DNA from 2 places in the Pseudomonas sp. Q12-87 genome. Region 1 is predicted to be linked to the other one. Evidence: predicted binding sites of a transcription regulator. Region 1 holds the regulator's gene; the other holds the start of a gene.
What was found. The regulator FliA, encoded in region 1, starts transcription of late flagellar genes. The targets are predictions, from matches to a motif close to CTAAAGTTTNNNNNNNNNNNGCCGNTAA.
Positions count from the first base shown of each region.

Region 2: the regulator FliA is predicted to act here: its motif matches at 2,094-2,121, upstream of AD663_RS12240 (methyl-accepting chemotaxis protein).

Region 1 covers NZ_LHVI01000024.1:183,661-187,857, reverse strand. The annotation lists gene flhF (flagellar biosynthesis protein FlhF) at 1-1,230, shown strand, start outside; gene fleN (flagellar synthesis regulator FleN) at 1,347-2,177, shown strand; gene fliA (RNA polymerase sigma factor FliA) at 2,174-2,917, shown strand; gene AD663_RS19175 (chemotaxis response regulator CheY) at 3,081-3,452, shown strand; gene AD663_RS19170 (protein phosphatase CheZ) at 3,471-4,197, shown strand, end outside.
Region 2 covers NZ_LHVI01000019.1:57,124-61,320, reverse strand. The annotation lists gene AD663_RS12260 (LysR substrate-binding domain-containing protein) at 1-361, shown strand, start outside; gene AD663_RS12255 (MmcQ/YjbR family DNA-binding protein) at 358-711, shown strand; gene AD663_RS12250 (DUF1294 domain-containing protein) at 715-1,143, opposite strand; gene AD663_RS12245 (undecaprenyl-diphosphate phosphatase) at 1,140-1,970, opposite strand; gene AD663_RS12240 (methyl-accepting chemotaxis protein) at 2,241-3,875, shown strand; gene pnuC (nicotinamide riboside transporter PnuC) at 4,087-4,197, shown strand, end outside.

The DNA of each region.
Region 1 (4,197 bases):
CTGACGGCGGCTCTGGATTACAAATTGTCGGCGCTGGCCCCGCGGGTTCCGAACATGGAACTCGAGGACGAGCTGCGCAAGACCCAGTCGCGCATCGCCAGCGCCCAGGCCGAATTGAGCCTGCGCAGCAGTGAAGGCGAGGCTGCCGGCACCAATCGTCAATTGTTCGCTGGCCAGCCGCTCACCGCCGGCCTGCCGCTGACCGCAGCTGAACCACTCATCGAACCGGCCCCGGCCGAACCGCGTCGCGCTGCACCGGCCCAGGCCGCGCCAGCCCGTGGTGTCGACCCGCGTGCCCTGGACTCGATGCGCTTCGAACTCAACAGCCTGCGTGAACTGATGGAAGTTCAATTGGGCTCCCTGGCCTGGAACCAGCTGCAAGGCAGCCGTCCGGCCCAGGCCAACCTGTGGCGTCGCCTGCAACGCATCGGCCTGTCCGGCCCGTTGTCCCGGGACCTGCTGGCGCTGATCAACGGCATCGAAGAGCCTCGCCAGGCCTGGCGCATGTTGCTGGCGCACCTGGCACGCATGATTGCCACACCGGAAGTCGAGCCGCTGGAAGAGGGCGGTGTGATTGCCATGGTCGGTCCTGCCGGCATGGGCAAGACCACCACCTTGGCCAAGCTCGCCGCCCGTTATGTTCTCAAGTACGGCGCCCAGAGCATCGCCCTGGTGAGCATGGACAGTTTCCGCATCGGTGCCCAGGAGCAACTCAAGACCCTGGGCCGGATCCTCAATGTGTCGGTGACCCATGTGGATCCGGGCCAATCCCTGGCCCAGGCGCTGGAGCCATTGCTGCGCAAGCGCGTCGTGCTGATCGATACCGCCGGCCTGCAAGCCAGCGATCCGGCCCTGCGCATGCAGCTTGAAAGCCTGGCCGGGCGTGGTATCAAGTCGAAAAATTATCTCGTGTTGGCAACCACCAGCCAGAAACAGGTTCTAACCGCCGCATACCACAGCTACAAGCGCTGCGGGCTGGCCGGCTGCATCCTGACTAAGCTGGATGAAACGGCAAGCCTGGGCGAGGTGTTGAGCCTGGCGATCGGCCATGAACTGCCGGTGGCTTACCTGACCGACGGGCCGCGGATCCCGGATGATTTGCATCTGCCGCGCCGTCATCAACTGGTCAGCCGTGCCGTGAGTGTGCAAATGCAGGAAGAACCCAGCGAAGAAGCCATGGCTGACATGTTCGCTGATATCTACCACAGCCCGACCAAGCAGGTCGGCTGAGGTAATCATGAATATTTTTTGTACCTACATCGATGGTCTGCCATGCATTGTTCCGTATGTGAACGCGCAGCCAGTAATGTGGCCTCCGTCTAAGTAAGACAAGGTAAAGAACGAACATGGGCAGCATGCATCCCGTACAGGTGATCGCGGTGACCGGCGGCAAAGGTGGCGTCGGGAAGACTAACGTGTCAGTGAACTTGTCCCTGGCTCTGGCAGAGCTTGGCCGACGGGTCATGCTGCTGGACGCCGACCTGGGCCTGGCGAACGTCGACGTGCTGCTGGGGCTCACACCCAAGCGCACCCTGGCGGACGTCATCGAAGGCCGTTGCGAACTTCGCGATGTGCTCTTGCAAGGGCCCGGCGGGATTCGCATCGTGCCGGCAGCCTCCGGCACCCAGAGCATGGTTCACCTGACCCCGGCCCAGCACGCGGGCCTGATCCAGGCCTTCAGCGACATCGGGGACAACCTCGATGTGCTGGTGATCGACACCGCAGCCGGCATCGGCGACTCGGTCGTCAGTTTCGTCCGCGCCGCCCAGGAGGTATTGCTGGTGGTCTGCGACGAGCCGACGTCCATCACCGACGCCTATGCCCTGATCAAGTTATTGAACCGCGACTACGGCATGAACCGCTTCCGTGTCCTGGCCAACATGGCCCAGAGCCCTCAGGAAGGACGCAACCTGTTCGCCAAGTTGACAAAGGTCACGGATCGCTTCCTGGACGTCGCCCTACAATACGTCGGCGCCGTGCCTTACGACGAAAGCGTACGTAAGGCTGTCCAGAAGCAACGTGCCGTCTATGAAGCCTTTCCACGTTCCAAATGCGCGCTGGCGTTCAAGGCAATCGCCCAGAAGGTCGATACCTGGCCACTGCCGGCCAACCCACGCGGGCATCTGGAATTTTTCGTCGAGCGTCTCGTGCAACAAACAGCAGGGCCCGTGTTATGACAGCCAGCGGTTACAACCATCTCTACAAGAAATCGGCACGGGACGCCCAATACGAACTGATCGAGCGTTACGCGCCCCTGGTCAAGCGCATCGCCTATCACTTGCTGGCCCGGTTGCCGGCCAGTGTCCAGGTCGAGGACTTGATCCAGGCGGGCATGATCGGTTTGCTTGAAGTGTCGAACAAATATGACGCGAGCAAGGGTGCCAGTTTCGAGACCTATGCCGGTATCCGCATTCGCGGCGCAATGCTCGATGAAGTCCGCAAGGGTGATTGGGCACCGCGTTCGGTGCATCGCAATACCCGCATGGTCAGTGATGCCATTCGTGCAATTGAAGCTAAAACCGGGCGTGACGCTAAAGATCACGAGGTTGCGGCCGAACTCCAGTTAAGTCTCGATGATTATTACGGGATTTTGAACGATACCTTGGGCAGTCGCCTGTTCAGTTTCGACGACCTGTTGCAGGACGGCGAACACGAAGGACTGCACGAGGACGGCGCGAGTGCTCACATGGAGCCGTCGCGTGACCTGGAAGATGAGCGTTTCCAGAGCGCGCTGGCGGATGCGATTGCCAATTTGCCGGAGCGTGAGCGACTGGTCTTGGCGCTGTACTACGACGAAGAGCTGAACCTCAAGGAAATCGGTGAAGTCCTGGGGGTCAGCGAATCGCGGGTCAGCCAGTTACACAGCCAGTGCGCGGCCCGTTTGCGGGGGCGTTTGGGGGAGTGGCGAGCGCGCTGACAGGCAGTGTGGAGACATGGCAAGACAGGTATGGCGTGCGCCGTACCAGTCGTCATTCGTTGTGCTCCGTACCGTTGTCGAGTGTTGTGCCGGATTGATTGAAATGGCGCGTTCAGGTGCTGGACGCGTTTAAGACTGCTTGGAGGTCGAATTGGACAAGAACATGAAAATCCTCATCGTTGATGACTTCTCAACGATGCGGCGGATCATTAAGAACCTGTTGCGTGACCTTGGGTTCACCAACACGGTCGAGGCCGACGATGGCACTACTGCCATCCCGGTCCTCAACAGCGGGAGCATCGACTTTCTGGTGACTGACTGGAACATGCCCGGCATGACCGGTATCGACTTGCTGCGCCACGTGCGCGCCGATGAAAAACTCAAGCACCTCCCGGTGCTGATGGTCACCGCCGAAGCCAAGCGCGAGCAGATCATCGAAGCGGCCCAGGCCGGTGTGAACGGCTACGTGGTCAAACCCTTCACGGCCCAGGCGTTGAAAGAGAAGATCGAAAAAATCTTTGAACGCATCGGTTAACGGCGCCACGGGGGAGCTATGGATAACGAATCTTCAATGGGCGATTTCGAATCGACCCTGAAAAAACATGCCCGCGAACTGGTCGACAGCCTTGAAAAGGGCCGCTTCGGTGATGCGGTTCAAATGATTCATGAGCTCAACCAGACCCGCGATCGTGGTCTGTACCAGGAAGTCGGCAAGCTCACCCGTGAACTGCACAGTGCGATCGTCAATTTCCAGATCGACCCGCACATGCCGCAGGCCGAGGAAGTCTCGCAGATCACTGACGCCACCGAGCGCCTGGGTTATGTGGTCAAGCTCACCGAGGCCGCGGCCAACCGCACCATGGACCTGGTGGAAAGCGCTACCCCGTTGGTCAATGGACTGAGCGAAGAAGCCCAGGCCCTGAGCACCGACTGGGGCCGCTTCATGCGCCGCGAAGTGGGTGCCGAGGAGTTTCGCGAACTGGCCCGTCGAGTCGACGGTTTCCTGACGCGCAGCAGCACCGAGAACCGTGCGGTGGCGAGCAACCTCAATGACATTCTGCTGGCCCAGGACTATCAGGACCTGACAGGCCAGGTAATCAAGCGTGTGACCCAACTGGTCACCGAAGTGGAAAGCAATCTGCTCAAACTGGTGTTGATGGCCAGCCAGGTCGACCGCTTTGCAGGCATCGAACACGACCGTGAAGCGATACTTGCTGAAAAAGATCCACAAAAACATCTCTCTCAGGGTGAAGGTCCGCAGATTCATGCCGATAAAAGAG
Region 2 (4,197 bases), on a different contig from region 1:
GGACCTCAAGCACTTGCCGGTGCTCGGCGCCTTGGATGCTGATCGCCTGGTGCACATGCGTTTGCGCAATGCCGATGGCGCCAGCGTCGATTTGGCCCTGGAAGCGCGCCTGGGCATCGATGATTTCATCGTGCGCCGCGCCTGCGCGCTCGCAGGCCTGGGGTTTACCTTGTTGCCGAGCATGTATTGCGAGGAGGAACTGCGCGACGGCACACTGGTTGAGCTATTGCCCGGGTGGTCGTTGCCAGACGGCTGGCTCCAGGCGGTCTATCCCCACCGACGCGGCATGCTGCCGGCGGTGCGTGCGTGGATCGACCATCTGGTGGAAGCTTTCGAAAAATGCGGAGAAAGATTGATATGAGCTTGAGCGAAGAGGATGTCGCACGATTCTGCCTGGGCTTGCCGGGCGCCAGGGAAGACTACAAATGGGGCGGCGTCAGGGTGTTCTCCATCGCGGGGAACAAGATGTTTGCCCTTCAGGGGTTGCGGGGCGACTCGTTGGCGTTCAAGGTCGACAAGGATCTGTTTCTTGGACACTGCGACCGGCCGGGCATCCATCCGGCACCGTACCTGGCACGGGCCCAGTGGGTAATCATGCAAGTCCCCTACCCGTTGGGCGCCGAAGAACTGCGTGGCTTGCTGCAACGCTCCCACCAATTGGTGGTCAGCAAATTGCCCAAGCGCACGCAGGTTGGCCTGCTGCTCCAGTGAGGTTCAGAACAACGCCAGCAGATGGCCGCCGAGGAACAGCTGGTCAATCCAGAACACCTGGTGCAGCAGGACGATGAACCAGAACACCATTTGAAACGACACCTTGCGGGTCTTGTGACGAAACACCTGCTGGGCCAGCAAGGCGCCAGGCCAACCGCCCGCCAGCTCCACGGCGTGCAGCACGTTCTCCGGGGTGCGCCAGGCGTCGGCGCGGGCCTTGCGTTTGTCATTCCAATACAACACGAACGCCACCACGCTGACGCTGCCATAGGCCACCAGTGGCACCCAGGACGCCTCCTTGAGCCCGAGAACCAAGGAGCCGAACAGCGGCAACGCACACAACAGCGCAAACACCGTCAGCTTGACCCGCAGGTTCTGCACCGCACCGCTGGCATTGCGCACAACGGGCTTGCGGATGGCCGGATCACTCATGGCTTGGCGGCGGTCCAGTCCACCCAACCGAACTGCCACGTGGCCAGGATCAGCAGGCCAAAGGCGATTCGATACCAGGCAAATACGGCATAGCTGTGGCTGGCGATGAAGCGCAGCAGGGCCTTGACCGCAATCATGGCGAAAATGAACGCGGTGACGAAGCCGATGGCGAACACCGGGAAGTCCGCCGGGACGAACAGTTCGCGGTATTTATAGCCCGAATAGACGGCCGCACCGACCATGGTCGGCATCGCCAGGAAGAACGAGAACTCGGTCGCGGTCTTGCGCGACAAGCCGAACAACAGCCCGCCGATGATGGTCGCGCCCGAACGGGAAGTGCCGGGGATCATCGCAATGCATTGGGCCAGGCCGACCTTCAAGGCGTCCTTCCAGGTGATCTGGTCGACGGTTTCGGCGTGCACTTGGTGCTGACGCTTCTCGGCCCAGAGCATTACAAAACCGCCTATCACCAGCGCTGCAGCCACGGTGATCGGGTTGAACAGGTAGTGATGAATCCAGTCGGCGAGCAGCACGCCCAATACCACGGCGGGCAGGAAGGCGATCAGCAGGTTGGCGGTGAACCGACGAGCGCTGGGCTGGGTTGGCAAGCCCAGCACCACGCCGAAGATCTTGCGTCGAAACTCCCAGACCACCGCGAGGATCGCGCCGAGCTGGATGATGATGTTGAACGCCATCGAACGCTCGCCGCCAAATTCGAGCAAGTCAGCGACAACAATCTGGTGCCCCGTGCTGGAAATCGGCAGGAACTCCGTCAAGCCTTCCACTACGCCAAGAATCAGTGCCGAAAAGGCAGTCCACAAATCCATTCATCCCCCAAAAAAGACCCTGCTGGTGCGGGTCTCATCAATATTCAAGTGTCATGCAGGTGCCCGCAGGCGTGCACGATAACGGCGATCATCGAAAAAAAACCAATGAAACATCCGGATCGGCTCAGGTTTTACGCTGCGGGGCCGAAATCCTAACAGACAAGCCCTGATAACGCTGCCGCGTTATGACCCAGGTCAATCACGCGTACCCGGCGGGCGCTAAAGTGCCGCCGTCGTTATGACAAGAATAAGAAACCGGAGTGACAGCGTATGAATAGCTTGCGCAGTGTGTCGATCAGCCGACGCTTGTGGCTCATCCTGGTCGTCGCCATCGTGATGTTGGTGACGCTGGGTGCACTGATGCTGAAACAGATCCATAGCGATCTTTACCAAGCCAAGGTGCAGAAAACCCAGCATGTGGTGCAGACCGCCAGTGGCGTGCTGAGCTATTACTACGGTTTGGAAACGGCGGGCACCCTGACCCGCGATGCCGCGCAGAAACAGGCGCTCAATGCCGTGCGGGGCCTGCGCTATAACCAGACTGATTATTTCTGGATCAACGACCTCACGCCGGTCATGGTCATGCACCCGACCAACCCGAAACTCGAAGGCCAGAACCTCTCGGCGATCCGCGACCCGAACGGCTTTGCGCTGTTCAACGAGATGGTCACCATCGCCAAGTCCAAGGGCGCCGGCATGGTGAACTACCTCTGGCCGAAACCAGGCGCCGAGGCACCGGTGGGCAAGACTTCCTACGTGCAATTGTTCGAACCGTGGGGCTGGGTCATCGGCTCGGGCGTTTATGTGGATGACGTTCAAGCCGAATTCCAGTCCCAAGTGGTCAAGGCCTCGTTGATCGGGCTGGTGATTACCCTGCTCATGGCCCTGCTGCTGACACTGATCGTGCGCAGCATCGTTCGCCCCTTGCAGGAAACGGTCAACGCCATGGCCAACATCGCCAGCGGCGAAAGCGACCTGACCCGTACCCTCGACACCCATGGCCAGGACGAAGTCACCCAGCTGGCCCGGCATTTCAACGCCTTTACCGCCAAGCTGCGGCAAGTGGTGAGCCAGTTGCAGGCCTCGGCCAGCGCCTTGGGGCAGTCTTCCAGCGAGCTGGGCAACGATGCCGCCCAGGCCCAGGAACGCAGCCAGCAACAATCGCAACAGATGGAATTGGTGGCCACCGCAATCAACGAGGTGACTTATGGCGTGCAGGATGTGGCCAAGAACGCCGAGCACGCCGCCAGCGAGATGCGCGACGCCGAGTCCCAGGCCCAGCAAGGCCAGGTCAACATCGACGGCAGCTTGCAGCAGATCGACCGACTGTCCCAGACCATCGATCAGGCGGTGGAAGTGATCCGCACCCTGGCGAGCGAAAGCACGCAGATTGGCAGCGTGCTGGAAGTGATTCGCTCCATTGCCGAGCAAACCAACCTGCTGGCCCTCAACGCCGCGATCGAAGCCGCCCGCGCCGGGGAACAAGGCCGGGGCTTCGCCGTGGTGGCCGATGAGGTGCGCCTGCTGGCCCAGCGCACGCAAAAGTCCACCGCCGAAATCCAGGCGATGATCGAACGCTTGCAGAATCATTCGGAAGCCGCGGTGAAAGTCATCAGCGACAGCAGCCGGGCCTCGCAACTGACCATCGAACAGGCCGGTCTGGCAGGTGCCAGCCTCAATGCAATCGGCCAGGCCCTGCGCAACCTCAACAGCCTGAACGCATCCATCGCCAGCGCCACCTTGCAACAGGCTCACGTGGTGGAAGACATCAACCAGAACGTCACCCAAGCGGCGGGCCTGTCCCACAGCACCGCCATCGCGGCCGAACAGTCCAGCCTGGCGAGCACACGCCTCAAGGCACTGAGCGAAGAGCTGAACGGGTTGCTCAAGCAGTTCCGGGTCTGACGGGCCAATGTTCACTTAAGACTGTTGTGATTCATTGTGGCGAGGGAGCTTGATCCCGCTTGAGTGCGAAGCGCTCACAAAAAAGGGGCCGCTACGCAGCCCAGCGGGAGCAAGCTCCCTCGCCACGGGGCACATTCAGCATTGAGGTTGGAGCTGCCCACGCCATAACGTTTACAATCCCCGCCCTCTCCGACTTCCCCAAGGAACCGCCATGTCCGGGCTTGAACTGTTTGCCGCAGCCCTCGGCGTGATCGCTGTCTGGCTGACCGTCAAGCAGAACCCCTGGTGCTGGCCGATCGGCCTGGTCATGGTGCTGCTGTAC